2 regions of the Weizmannia sp. FSL K6-3076 genome follow, and region 1 is predicted to be linked to the other one. Evidence: riboswitches for the same ligand, from Rfam matches in the RefSeq annotation. Region 1 holds a riboswitch; the other holds the start of a gene.
What was found. Region 1 has a riboswitch for lysine ahead of NSS95_RS09985 (aspartate kinase). Riboswitches for the same ligand answer to the same signal wherever they lie in the genome.
Positions count from the first base shown of each region.

Region 2: linked by a shared signal. The riboswitch ahead of NSS95_RS01395 (amino acid permease) and the one ahead of NSS95_RS09985 (aspartate kinase) in region 1 are both predicted to bind lysine.

Region 1 is NZ_JBBOWU010000001.1:2,088,793-2,096,185, forward strand. It holds gene NSS95_RS09975 (succinate dehydrogenase cytochrome b558 subunit) at 1-452, opposite strand, end outside; gene NSS95_RS09980 (YslB family protein) at 881-1,345, shown strand; gene NSS95_RS09985 (aspartate kinase) at 1,379-2,608, opposite strand; lysine riboswitch at 2,746-2,923, opposite strand; gene uvrC (excinuclease ABC subunit UvrC) at 3,026-4,798, opposite strand; gene trxA (thioredoxin) at 4,904-5,218, opposite strand; gene NSS95_RS10000 (electron transfer flavoprotein subunit alpha/FixB family protein) at 5,404-6,384, opposite strand; gene NSS95_RS10005 (electron transfer flavoprotein subunit beta/FixA family protein) at 6,415-7,188, opposite strand; gene NSS95_RS10010 (enoyl-CoA hydratase) at 7,251-7,393, opposite strand, start outside.
Region 2 is NZ_JBBOWU010000001.1:281,627-289,019, forward strand. It holds gene NSS95_RS01390 (peptide MFS transporter) at 1-1,085, opposite strand, end outside; gene NSS95_RS01395 (amino acid permease) at 1,435-2,925, opposite strand; lysine riboswitch at 3,025-3,218, opposite strand; gene NSS95_RS01400 (helix-turn-helix domain-containing protein) at 3,696-4,238, shown strand; gene NSS95_RS01405 (ABC transporter ATP-binding protein) at 4,269-5,369, shown strand; gene NSS95_RS01410 (ABC transporter permease) at 5,366-6,157, shown strand; gene NSS95_RS01415 (ABC transporter permease) at 6,161-6,970, shown strand; gene NSS95_RS01420 (ABC transporter substrate-binding protein) at 6,967-7,393, shown strand, end outside.

The DNA of each region.
Region 1 (7,393 bases):
GCCACTGTCCCAATTATGTACCAGGCGAGCATCCAACGATTTGCTAATAGATTTGCCATCAGATCAAAGTTCAATTCCTTGCCAAACGCCATTTGAATGCGTGTTTCATAGATGTGAAATACGAGAAAGATCAGGACCAACACACCGCTGATTCTTTGCAAAAGGTACATCCAGTTCCGGAAGTAGCCCATCGTGCCGACATTGCTCGATGCCGTAAACGAAATATATAAGCCGTAAATTGCATGGAACAAAAGCGGCAAATAAATGAACACTACTTCCACAAAAAGCAGAAACGGCAGGTTTTCCATAAAACCGGCTGCTTTATTGAAGGCAGCAGCACCGTTTACCGCATAGTGGTTCACGGTCAAGTGGATGACTAAAAATAAGCCGATGGGTATAACACCCAGCAAAGAATGCAGTTTGCGGTTATAAAACTCTCGATTTCCAGCCACATTGTATCCCCCTTTGTAGTGTGAATTTATGCAAAGAAGACAAATTTTGCATTGCTTCCTCCCGCATAAATATTTTATAACAATTATGTGACAGTTTTATTGTACTCCCGACAAATGGGCGCGTCAAGGAAACGCATTCATGAATTTGCGCTGAAAATACCGTTTATTTGTCATATTTGTCAGTCTTTCTCCCATTTTTTAAAATTTTTTCAGTATAGCTCTTTTGCCATATGCTTTTGCATAAAAAAGGAATTTTTATCCAAGGCTTGTCTTTTTTCATCGGATTTTACCGCAACCGGCATAATTTCCCCATGTGACGCGGAAGCCGGCGAAAAAAAGTTCCCATTATTTTGGTGTACACTCAAAAAATGCTTTTAAGTCCGGTTTTATTTTGTATATAATATAGCATATAGAAAGAGGGGAATTGCGTGAAATCTTCTGGCGGAAATGAACAAACCGTTGCGGAACAGCTAATGGTGCCCGCATTCGGATATGAGCTGTTGCGTAATATATTAATTCCGGATATACTCGGCAAGGAAACACCGGATATTCTATACTGGGCCGGAAAACATTTGGCAAGAAAATTCCAGCTGCTTACCTATGAAGAAATGGTTTCTTTTTTCAAAGAAGCCGGCTGGGGAACGTTATCGATCAAAAAAGAAGAGAAATATCATATCGAATTTGAGTTATCCGGGCCGATGATTGAACGGCAGCTGGATATGGGCGCAGGTCAAGAGCCGACATTCAAGCTTGAAGCCGGTTTTTTAGCCGAGCAGTACCAGATGCAGAAAAAACTGATCACGGAAGCTGTTGAGGAAGTTGCGAAAAAAGCAAAAAAAGTCCGGATCACCGTGCAGTGGGATGCGAAAGACCCGGCCGGAGAATCAATATGAAAAAGCAGGGGGCTCCCCTGCTTTTTCATATTTTCATATATTTTGTTCCACTGCATCCAGTTCAAATGCTTCGTGCAGGCACCGGGCGGCCCGGACCATTTCTTTTGCATCGACAACGGTGGACACTTTGATTTCGGACGTGCTGATCATTTTAATGGCAATGCCGTGATCTGCCAGCACCTGGAACATTTTTGCCGCAACGCCCGGGTTGGAAACCATGCCCGATCCGATGATGGACACTTTTGCGAGGCCGGTTTCCGTTTCAAAATGGTCAATACTGAGGGCTTCTTTCCCGGCTTCCAAAAGATCGGCCGTTTCTTTTAAATCTTTATCTTTTATCGAAAAAGATAAATACGTTTTATGGTCCGCTGTCTGGTTCTGGATAATGATATCGACATCAATATGGTGTTCCGCCAGTGTCGTAAAAATATCCGGCAAATTGCGGAAGCCGTTTTCCAGTCCGAAAATGGTCACCCTTGTAATGCCATCTTCAAATGCAACGCCGCGGACAATTAAATTTTTTTCCACCGAAACTTCCTCCTCTATTAACGTGCCTTCCTCCCTTTCAAGGCTCGAACAAACGATCAGCGGCACAGCCGCATTTTTGGCAAACTCCACTGCCCTTGCATGCAAAACGCCCGCCCCGAGACTCGCCAGTTCAAGCATCTCATCATAGGATACAGCCTTAAGCTTCCGGGCATTCGGAATATAGCGTGGGTCGGACGTAAACACGCCGGTGACATCCGTATAGATCAGGCAGCGGTCCGCATGAAGCGCTGCTGCAAGCGCCACTGCCGTTGTATCCGAGCCGCCCCTGCCGAGTGTCGCAATTTCGCCTGCCGGGGTGATGCCCTGAAACCCGGCGACGATTACAATTTGCCCGGCTGCCAGACGGGATTTGATTTTTTCAGTCCGGATTTCCGTGATCCGGGCGTTTCCGTGTACGGGTTCCGTTATAATGCCGGCCTGCCATCCGGTATAAGAAACGGCATCGTAGCCGCGAGCGATCAGTGCCATGGCGACAAGCGAAATCGTCACCTGTTCGCCGGTTGAAAGCAGCATATCCATTTCGCGTTTTGCAGGATACGCAGAAAGTTCATTTGCAAGCCCGACAAGCTGGTCCGTTGTTTTGCCCATCGCGGAAACAACGACGACAACATCATGGCCCTTTTCCTTTTCTTCAATAATCCGGTTGACCGTATTCCGGATCCTTTCCACATTTCCAACCGAAGTTCCCCCGAATTTCTGAACAATGATTCCCAATAACTCCGCCACCTTCTGCAGTTTATAAGTAAGATGAGGCTGTCAGAGTGAAAGGCAAAGCAACTTGGCGCCCATTTAAAAAAAGCAATGAGAACGGATATCTCATCGCTTTTGCATACGCGGGTACGCAGTCATTCCTGTGAGATAGCGCTCCAAGACATTTCATCCTGACAGTTCCGGACTTTTTCAGTACAGAACCAGCAAAAACGGCATTGAGGCCATTTTCACTTCGGCAAAACTTCCTTTCAGAAACGATCCCGGAAGCCCAATCTTCTCCCGCTTCTTACTCTTAAGTTTTGCGCCTCTATCATGTAACGGCTTTGCCGGACGCCGGGATGATCGCACCCGAAAGTCTGAAACAAAGCCTGCCATATGAAATTATCATGATTATACCATATACGGAAAAACCCTGCCAGGTTATTCTTGTAATTTTTTGATTAATGTTTCGGATACCGGACGCGGGATGCCCGCTTCCACAAATTCTTCCAGCTTTGCTTGTTTCATTTTCTTCAAGGAGCCAAAGTGGCGGAGCAGTTGTTTTTTCCGTTTCGGCCCGATGCCCGGAATATCGTCAAGCGCCGATTGAAAAGCGGATTTTCCACGCAATTCCCTGTGGAAGGTAATCGCAAACCGGTGCACTTCATCCTGGATGCGCTGAAGCAGGTAAAATTCCTGGCTGTTCCGCCCGAGCGGCACAACTTCCAGCGGGTTGCCGAACAAAAGCTGCGATGTATTGTGCTTCTCATCCTTTGCCAGGCCGCCGATCGGGATCTCAAGCCCGAGCTCATTTTCAAGCACATCCCTTGCCGCGTCAATTTGCCCTTTTCCGCCGTCAATGATGATGAGATCCGGAAGCGGTAAGTTTTCCCTTAGGGCACGGATGTAACGGCGGCGGATCACTTCGCGCATCGATTCATAATCATCCGGTCCTTCCACTGTTTTGATTTTATATTTGCGGTATTCTTTTTTTGCCGGCTTACCGTCCACAAACACGACCATCGCCGAAACCGGGTTTGTCCCCTGGATATTCGAATTATCGAACGCTTCAATCCGATGCGGTGTGTAGATGCCAAGCTTTTCGCCAAGATTTTCAACGGCTTTGATCGTCCGTTCCTCGTCCCGTTCAATCAACGCGAATTTTTCCTTCAATGCAATCTTTGCGTTTTTCTCGGCCATTAACACGAGTTCCCGTTTCTGGCCTTTTTTCGGCTGGAGTACTTTGATTTCGAGCAGTTGTTCCGCCAGTTCCCGGTCTGCTTTTTCCGTAATCAGCACTTCTTTCGGCTTAATATGCTCCGGTTTGGCATAAAACTGCCCCAAATAGCTCAAAAATTCCTCCTCCGGCTCATCGTAAGACGGAAAAAGCGAGACATCCCGTTCGATCAGCTTTCCTTGGCGCATGAAAAAGACCTGGACGCACATCCAGCCTTTATCCACTGCGTAGCCGAAAATGTCGCGGTCCGTAAAATCTGTCATTGTAATTTTCTGTTTTTCCATCGTCATTTCAATATTGGCGATCTGGTCGCGGTATTCTTTTGCCCGCTCAAATTCAAGCTTTTCTGCAGCCTCATGCATTTTTTCTTCCAGTTCTTTTTTGATTTCCGTGTAACCCCCGTTCAAAAAGCGGGTAATTTGATCGGTGATCTCTTTGTATGTTTCTTCTTTCACCTCATTGACACACGGCGCAAGACACTGGCCTAAATGGTAATAAAGGCAGACGCGGTCCGGCATATTGGTGCATTTCCGCAAAGGATACAACCGGTCCAGCAGCTTTTTTGTTTCATTAGCCGCCTGCACGTTCGGATACGGGCCGAAATATTTGCCTTTATCTTTTTTCACTTTCCGGGTGGTGATCAGACGCGGGTGGCGTTCATGGGTCAGCTTAATATACGGGTATGTTTTATCATCTTTCAGCATGATGTTGTATTTCGGGTCATGCTTTTTGATTAAATTAATTTCAAGAATAAGGGCTTCAATATTGGAAGAAGTGACAATATACTCAAAGTCTTCGATCTCGCTGACAAGCCGCTGCGTTTTTGCGTCATGCGAACCGGAAAAGTAAGAGCGGACACGGTTTTTTAAAATTTTGGCCTTCCCGACATAAATGATGGTCCCCTGTCTGTCTTTCATTAAATAGCAGCCGGGTTGGGCGGGCAGGAGGGCAAGTTTATTGCGGATCGTCTCGTTCAATTTCTCTTCACCTCAAAATCCTGCGTTCTGTAAAAAACCCGGACCACAGCCGGCCCGGATTTTAAAATGCATTTGCGCACGGCTTGAAGCCGAGCGTTTATTGTATTATAAATGTTTGTTCACTAATTCTTGCAAAGCTTCTTTCGGCTGGTAACCGATCACTTTGTCGACCGGTTTGCCATCTTTCATGAGAACAAGGGTCGGAATGCTCATGACGCCGAATTTGCTGGTCGTTTCCTGATTCTCATCCACGTCTACTTTGACGATTTTCACCTTGTCGCCCATTTCAGCATCGATTTCTTCAAGTACCGGTGCAATCATTTTGCACGGACCACACCATGTTGCCCAAAAATCCGTTAATACCAAACCTTGGCTGACTTCCTGCTCGAAAGTCGCGTCGGTAGCATGTGTAATTGCCATATTGAAAGAACCCTCCTAAATCAAACTATTACTGCTTGGGATAAGTATATCATCCTTTATCATATGTTGCGAACAATTTGTCCGGTCCGGAAAAAGCAGTAATGATTTTATTATTTTATACCCTTTTTTCACGAATATCCAACAGAAAACAGGCCCGGAACGAATTTTTTCGTCCGGGCCCGGGATTACGCCGATGTGACTTTCAGTTTTTTGATTTCCTCTGTGAGAAGCGGGACCACTTCGAACAGGTCGCCGACAATGCCGTAATCCGCCACGTTGAAGATGTTCGCTTCCGGGTCTTTGTTAATGGCCACAATCACTTTCGAGTTGGACATGCCGGCCAAATGCTGGATGGCACCGGAAATACCGCATGCGATATACAAATCCGGTGTAACCACTTTGCCCGTCTGCCCGATTTGCAGAGAATAATCGCAATAGCCAGCGTCACATGCGCCGCGCGAAGCCCCAACCGCGCCGCCGAGCACATCGGCAAGTTCTTTCAGCGGTTTGAAGCCATCCGCGCTTTTCACGCCGCGGCCGCCTGAAACGATGACTTTCGCTTCCGAAAGGTCAACCCCTTCACTTACTTTCCGAACCACTTCTTTGATGATCGCGCGTAAATCTTTAATTCCCGCGTCAACGGTTTCGATATCCCCTGTGCGTGATTCATCTTTTTCAAGTGGGCTGATGTTGTTCGGCCGGATGGTTGCAAAGATGATCCCGTCTGTTATGATCTTTTTCTCAAACGCTTTGCCGGAGTATATCGGGCGGGTAAAGACGACATGTTCCCCGGCTGATTCCACTGCGGTTGCGTCCGAAATCAGACCGGCATCCAATTTAGCCGCTACTTTCGGGGCCAGGTCTTTGCCAAGCGCCGTATGGCCGATTAAGATGCCATCCGGCTTTTCAGATTCGATCACCGCAAGCAATGCTTGGGAAAAACCGTCTGAAGAATAGCTTTTCAGCTTCTCGTCTTCCACCACGGCAACACGGTCAGCGCCGTATTGAATCATGTCTTTCCCCAAATCTTTCACAGCGTCCCCGATCAAAACGCCGACCACTTCCCCGCCTTCTGCTACCGTTTTTCCGGCGGCAATGGTTTCATATGATACATTGCGGAGCGATCCGTCACGGACTTCCCCCACTACTAATACTTTTCGACTCATGCTGATCCCCTCCATTTCCGGTTTCTTCGCTTAAATCACTTTTGCTTCATTATGCAATAATTGGACAAGTTCTTTTACCTGGTCGGTGATTTCGCCTTCAAGCACTTTTCCTGCTTCTTTTTTCGGCGGCAGGTAAACCTCGATCGTTTTGGTTTTTGGCTCCACGTCTTCTTCTTCAAGGTCAAGGTCATCCAGTTCCAGCTCTTCAAGCGGTTTTTTCTTCGCTTTCATGATCCCCGGGAGCGAAGGATACCGCGGCTCATTTAAGCCTTGCTGCGCTGTAACGAGCAGCGGAAGGGTCGTTTCAATGATTTCGGAATCTCCTTCGACATCTCTTGTGACCGTCGCTTTGTCGCCGTCAATTTCCAGATTGGTAATCGTCGTTACATACGGGATGCCGAGCAACTCCGCCACCCGCGGGCCGACCTGTCCGGAAGCGTTGTCAATGGCGACATTCCCGCCGATAATGAGATCCGGTTCCTGCTCTTTTAAATAAGCGGCGAGCACTTTTGCCGTTGTGACCTGGTCGCTTGCTTCCACATCGTCTTCAATATTAATGAGGACTGCTTTATCCGCACCCATCGCAAGGGCCGTCCGCAATTGCTTTTCCGCATCTTCATTGCCGACTGTGACAACCGTGACTTCGCCGCCCTGGGCATCGCGCACCTGGATGGCCTCTTCAACGGCGTATTCATCGTACGGGTTGATGATATATTCTGCCCCGTCATCCTGTATGCGGCCGTTTGCAATCGCAATCTTTTCTTCTGTGTCAAAAGTCCGTTTTAATAATACGAAGATATTCATGCCGTTCCCTCCCTGAATCGTTAAAAAATAAAATTATTTAAGCGCATACAAAGCAAAAAATGTTAGGCCCCTGTAAAACGCGGTTCCCTTTTTTCAATAAAAGCTTTGATGCCTTCCTCTGCATCTTTTGAGCCGAACAGCTCAAGAAAACGTGCGGATTCCTGCTCCAAGCCTTTTTCGTAATCGTTTGTTTTTGCATAATTGA
Region 2 (7,393 bases), 1.8 Mb from region 1:
TCTCCCAGCTTCACCCAAAGCGAAGCCAAAACCGGCGCAAAGACGACGATAAACAGCGGATTCAATGTCTGAAACCAGGACGGTAAAATATGAATGCCGGCAAAATTCAGCTGTGTCCGCTTGTCCGCATAGACGGCGAGCAAACTCGCGCCTTGTTCTTCAATCGCCCAGAAGACGATGGAAGCAATAAATAAAGGAATATAAGCCAAAATGCGTGAGCGTTCGTCTTTCGATGTTTTTTTGCTAAAGTACATCATAAAGAAGTACCAGGCAGGAATCAAAAATCCTAAAATGCTGACGATGGTAATAAAGCTGTTCAGATTTAAAATCCGTGTCGGAATGGTAATCGCCAGCAAAATAATCAGGACGACAGCTCCTACGCCGATTTTGGTGAAAGTCGATCTTCTTTCTTCCGGCTTCAACGGGTTGTGCACAACAGAGCCGGCAAGCCCAAGATTTTTCTTCCTGGACATGGTGAATGCGATCAAACCGAAAAACATTCCGATCGCTGCAATACTGAAGCCGAGATGGTAATTGTACCCCTGACCGATTGTTCCGACAATGAGCGGCGCAATGAAGGCCCCGAGGTTAACCGCCATGTAGTAAATGCTGAAACCGGAATCGCGCCGCAAGTCTTTTTCATCATACAATTCCCCGACGGTTGAAGCGGCATTTGGTTTTAACAAGCCTGTCCCAAGCACAATCAGCACCATGGAAACGATCAGCGCCGGGAACCCTCCCGGAAAGGACAACGCAATATGCCCGAGCATAATCAGCACTCCGCCGTAAAAAACGGTTTTGGCGGAACCGAGCAGACGGTCTGAAATCCAGCCGCCGATAATCCCCGACATATAAACAAGCGCGCCGTAAATCGAAGCAATCGATGCGGCTGTTGTCGGGTCCAATCCCAACCCGCCGTTTGACAGGCGGTCATACATGTAGTAAATCAGAATCCCTTTCATCCCGTAGTAAGAGAATCTCTCCCAAAACTCTAGGAAAAATAAAGTCGACAACCCTTTTGGATGACCAAAAAATCCGGTCTGTGGAACAGTTGCCAGAACTTTTTTCTTGTCGATTGTTGACATGCCATTGCCTCCTTGTAAAAATCACATATTGGCATAATTTGTGAAATTAACTGAAAAATAAGTGCTGGTTTTTTCGGGGAATGAATGCGATAGATAAAATATTAACGTAAAATGAGAAAAAAATAAAGATTAATTTTTTGGCAAATTTGTGTGCGCCATTGTTAAAAAAGGCTGGAACCCGCATGAAATAAAGGATTCTGAGCTAGGAAAATATTTAAAATGAATTTTTTTCCTAGATAAAGGAAACGTTTTCATAAATTAAAATAAAGGTAAATTTCATATAATTTATGTTAAAAGTAAGTTTCTGATGAAAGGAAAAAACCTGCGGCAGCCACCGCAGGTTTTTCCGTTAGGATTCTCGGTTAAAATCGCATTCCTGTAAAGAAACGACTTTTGTCTTTTTCACAAATTTATAAATGAGCCATACGGCAATAAAGATGGGCAGGCCAATATACGAGACAAACACGCTTCCCCACTTAATATGGTCTCCCAAAAATGCCTGGTAGTTTTGCCCGAGAATGACGACCGTACAAACGGCAAACGCAAATAGCGGGCCGAATGGGAACCATTTTGAACGGTAAGGCAGGTCGCTCAAAGCTTTGCCTTGTGCTACATATGCACGGCGGAATCGGTAATGGCTGATGGCAATGCCGAGCCAGGCGATAAAGCCGGATAAGCCGGATGCGTTCAGGAGCCAGTTGTACACTGCCCCGTCGCCGAAGAAAGATGCAAGGAAAGCAACCGTTCCGACAAGCGCAGTGACAATCAGTGCATTCACCGGCACCCCGCGTTTATCCAGTTTCCCGAGGAATTTCGGCGCTTTGCCGTCGCGCGCAAGTTCCCAGAGCATCCGCGTTGACGCGTACATGCCCGAGTTGCCGGCAGAAAGAACAGCCGTTAAAATAATCGCATTCATGACAGAAGCCGCAAAAGCAATGCCGGCACGCTGAAATACAATTGTGAACGGGCTCATCGTAATGTCATCGGCGGTTAATCTCGAATCCGTGAACGGAATCAACAGGCCGATGACAAAAATCGCCAGAATATAGAAAAGCAAGATTCTCCAAAATACAGATTTCACAGCACGCGGAATGGTCTTTTCCGGATCTTCGCTTTCACCGGCCGCAACCCCGAGCAGTTCTGTTCCCTGGAATGAAAACCCGGCTGCCATAAAAACCCCGAGCACGGCCAGGAATCCGCCGTGGACTGGGCCGTCTGCAATCGTAAAGTTAGAAAAGCCGATTGTTTTTCCGCCCATAATCCCGAAAATCATCAGTGCGCCGACAATGATAAAGGCAATGACGGTTACGACTTTAATGATTGCAAACCAGTATTCAGCTTCCCCGAACCCTTTTACAGATAAATAATTTAATAAGAACATGATGAGAAGGCAAGCCGCACTCCACACGATCGAAGGCATGTGCGGGAACCAGAATTTCATGATAATGGTTGCTGCTGATAATTCGGCTGCGATCGTGATCGCCCAGTTGTACCAATAGTTCCAGCCAAGCGCAAATCCAAGTGCCGGATCAACAAATTTTGTTGCGTACGTGCTGAAGGTGCCTGCAACCGGCATGTAGGCGGCCATTTCTGCAAGGCTTGTCATTAAAAAGTACACCATGACGCCGATTAATGCATAAGCGAGAAGCGCACCGCCAGGCCCCGCGCTGTGGATTGCCCCGCCGCTTGCCAGAAAAAGCCCGGTTCCGATTGATCCACCGAGGGAAATCATGGTCAGGTGGCGGGATTTTAATTTCCGCTTCAGCTTCGTCAATTCACCCTTTTTTGCAACGGGAACCGCTCCGGCTGCAGTGCTTTGCCCATGATAGAAGTCATCCATCCTTGATTCACTCCTTTTTATATAGGAAGGAGCAGGGAATAAACAAAAATGCCGCAGTCGTGGAGACGCGGCATCAAAGCGTATACCCTCCATCAACCTTCCGAAGATAGCTCAACACATATGCGAGGGGGAATCGCATATGTGACAGTTCTGTTCCTGTTCGGAAACAGCCCCAACATGGCACCGCGGGATCCGGCACCACGTTTCGGCAGCTTTTCCTTTCAACCGGAGTCTTAAACTTTACCCGTGTCTCGTCCGATTTACTCATAAAAGCTGCGACCTCTACCTCACCGGATTTGATGAGGATTTTTTATTCCATTTGATTTACATATTATTATAGTTATTTTTTTAGGGAAAATCAATAGAAAAGGAAGCAGAACGGAGTGGCAAAAATATATGGGATATAAAATGGGCTTAAGTTTTTACATCAAGCCCGGCACTAATTTGCATGATTGACTTTTTGCAGCGGGCAACAGCACGGCAATATTTTGTCCATTTTATATACAGGCTTATTGGCAAACATCTGCCTCTCCGTGCGAAAACTGCAAACGCCTGATTGGGATGGTTCGTTGGCTGAAAAGGAGGGGCTACCGCTTTTCCGCGGGTCACAAACAGGCAGGATGACAGCCTGATTCGTGTTTTTTTCAAAAAGGCCTTTACATCTGCCTGCTTTTTTATATAATACAAATGAAAGTAAACTTAAAGTTTAATAAAACAGAACTTCCTTGCCTTTGAGTTTACAAATGCTAAACAAATGGGAAGGGCTTATGATGGAAATTGGGAAAAAGATTAAAAACTTAAGGTTGAAAAAAGGACTCACCCAGGAGGAACTTGGAGAGCGCACGGATTTAAGCAAAGGCTACATTTCCCAGCTTGAGCGGGATTTAAGCTCCCCCTCGATTGACACGTTTTTTAATATATTGGAAGTGCTCGGCTGCACGCCAAAAGAATTTTTTGATGAAGAAGAGCGTGAACAAAAAGTGGTATACGGGGAAGAAGACCAGACCGATTATCTCGATGAAGAGCGCGGGTATAAAATCCAGTGGCTCGTCCCGGAGTCGAATGAAAAGGAAATGGAACCGATCCTGCTCACGCTTGAGGAAAAAGGGGAGTTTAAAACCTTTGAACCTTCTTTATCGGAAACCTTTGCCTATGTATTAGAAGGCCGGATTTCGGTGCGGCTTGGCAAACGCCTGTACCGTGCGAAAGCCGGAGAAGCCATTTATTATCATGCATCCGATGAGCATCAGATACTGAATGACGCGGAAGGCCGGTCCAGGCTTGTGCTCGTTGCCACGGAATCGTATCTGTAGGCTGCATGCGGAAAGAAGAGGAGGACAGCAATGAACAGCGATATCATCATTCGTTTTGACCATGTCACGAAACAATACGACGATGATCCTGCTATTTTGGATGACGTCAGTTTTGAAATTGAACGTGGAAAATTCTACACCCTGCTCGGGCCGTCGGGTTGCGGGAAAACAACCATTTTGCGCCTGATTGCAGGATTTATTGCGCCGACAAAAGGAAATATTTACATCAACGGAAAAATCGTGAATGACGTTCCGGCCAACCGGCGCCAGGTCAATACCGTTTTCCAGGATTATGCGTTGTTTCCGCATTTAAATGTGTATGAAAACGTCGCGTTCGGGCTGCGCATTAAAAAAATGAAGGCGGCTGTGATTGACCAAAAAGTAAAAGAAGCCTTGAAGTTTGTGAACCTGGAAGGCTATGAAAACCGGGAAATCAGCGAAATGTCAGGCGGGCAGCGGCAACGGGTCGCGATTGCGCGCGCGATTGTCAATGAACCGGAAGTGATTTTGCTGGACGAACCGCTTTCCGCTTTGGATTTGAAGCTGAGGACAGAGATGCAGTATGAACTGCGCGAACTGCAGCGCCGCCTTGGCATTACGTTTATTTTTGTCACGCACGACCAGGAAGAAGCGCTTGCGATGAGCGATGAAATTTTTGTCATCAATAACGGGAAAATTCAGCAGAGCGGGACGCCGACCGATATTTATGATGAACCGATCAACCGCTTTGTGGCGGACTTTATCGGCGAGTCCAATATCCTTCCGGGAAAAATGATCAAGGATTTTGTTGTGGAATTTAACGGCCGTGCGTTTGAATGCGTAGACCGCGGCCTTAACCCGAACGAGCCGGTTGAAATTGTCATCCGCCCGGAAGACCTGGAGATCACGACGCCGGAAAAAGGAAATTTGAAAGTGCGGGTGGATACCCAGCTGTTCCGCGGCGTCCATTATGAAATTTGCTGCTACGATGAAGAGGGAAATGAATGGCTTGTCCACTCGACAAAAAAAGCAAAAGTCGGGGATACGATCGGCCTTTATTTTGAACCGGAAGCGATCCACGTGATGAGATTCGGCGAAACGGAAGAGGAATTCGACCGGCGCTTGGAAGCGTACGATGAGGTCCGGCCATGAAAGTGAATGCACGCGCTTTTTATCTCGTTCCGTATTTGCTGTGGATCCTTCTTTTTGTAGTCGCACCGATTTTGCTCATTCTCTATTATTCTTTTTTTGATATTGAAGGGCATTTGTCGCTTGTCAACTATGAAAAATTTTTTACGCCCGTTTATTTGAAAATGGCGCTGAGCTCTTTTTGGTATGCATTTTTGATTACGGCGTTTACGCTTTTAATTTCGTATCCGACCGCCTATCTTTTGACAAAATCGCGGCATAAGCAGCTCTGGCTCTTATTAATCATTTTGCCGACATGGATCAATTTGTTGTTAAAAGCGTATGCGTTTCTCGGGATTTTCGGCACATTCGGCCCGGCCAACTCGTTTCTTGAATGGATTGGCATTGGGCAAAAGCAGATTTTATTTACAGACTTCAGCTTTTTGTTTGTGTCCACTTATATTTTTATCCCGTTTATGATTTTGCCGATTTATAACGCGCTTGAAGAACTGAACCCGGTCTTTATGGATGCGGCACGCGATCTTGGCGCCTCGAAATGGACCACGTTCCGCCGCGTTGTGTTTCCGCTCACGCTGGACGGCGTCAAATCGGGGTGCCAGGCGGTCTTTATTCCGTCTCTGTCACTCTTTATGATTACGCGCCTGATTGCGGGAAACCGTGTCATTACGCTCGGTACGGCAATTGAAGAGCATTTCCTTGTCACACAGGATTGGGGGATGGGGTCCACGATCGCCGTCTTTTTAATCATTGCCATGGTCGTCATTATGATTGTGACCGGCAACCGGAAGTGAGGGATGAAGTTGAGAAAAAGATGGAAATGGTCAAACTTGTATCTGATATTTGTATTTATCGTCCTTTACGCGCCGATCTTTTATTTAATGTATTATTCGTTCAACAAAGCAGGGAACATGCATGAATTTACCGGTTTTACATGGGAATGGTACAAGGAAGTGTTCCAGGACACGCGCCTTGTGATCATTGTCATCAACACGCTTGTGATTGCGCTTCTCGCATCCGCGATTTCAACGGTGATCGGTGTGATGGGGGCGCTCGCGATCCGGTTTGTGAAAAGAAGAAGAACGAAAAATGCGCTGCTTTCGCTCAATAATGTGCTGATCGTAAGCCCGGACGTCATTATCGGTGCTTCGTTTCTGATTTTATTTACGATTGCAGGAATCAAGCTCGGCTTTACGTCTGTTCTCGTTTCGCACATCGCTTTTTGCATTCCGATTGTTGTGTTGATGGTGCTGCCGAAACTGCAGGAAATGAGCCCGACTTTGATGGATGCGGCGCGCGACCTCGGGGCGAGCCAGTGGGATGTGTTGTCAAAAGTGATTCTCCCGTATATTACGCCCGGTATTTTTGCCGGTTTTTTCATGGCGCTCACGTATTCGCTCGATGATTTCGCCGTCACCTTTTTTGTCACCGGCAACGGCTATTCCACGCTTTCCGTTGAAATTTATTCACGGGCGCGCCAGGGGATTTCACTCACGATTAACGCGCTGTCAACGCTGCTCTTTTTCTTCTCCATTATCCTTGTGATCGGGTACTACCTTATTAACCAGCGCCAGGCCCGCACGAACGGAATGGGGGTTAAAAGATGAAACAGTTGTTGCGTGTTTTCATTGCGATACTCGTGGTTGCCCTTGCCCTGCAGTTTCTCGCCGGGCGCATGAACCAAACGGAAGGCTACGCAGGCGGCAATACGCTTACGATTTACAACTGGGGGGATTATATCGACCCCGCCTTGATTAAGAAATTTGAAAAGCAGACCGGCATCAAAGTCATTTACCAGACTTTCGATTCGAACGAAGCCATGATGACGAAAATCTCCCAGGGCGGCACAACGTTTGATGTTGCGGTTCCGTCCGAATATATGATCGAAAAGATGAAAAAGGAGAACTTGCTGATTCCGCTTGATCATTCGAAGTTGCCGAACTTGAAATATATCGACCCGCGCTTTATGGATTTGCCGTTTGACCCGGGAAATAAATACTCGGTGCCTTATTTCTGGGGGACGGTCGGGA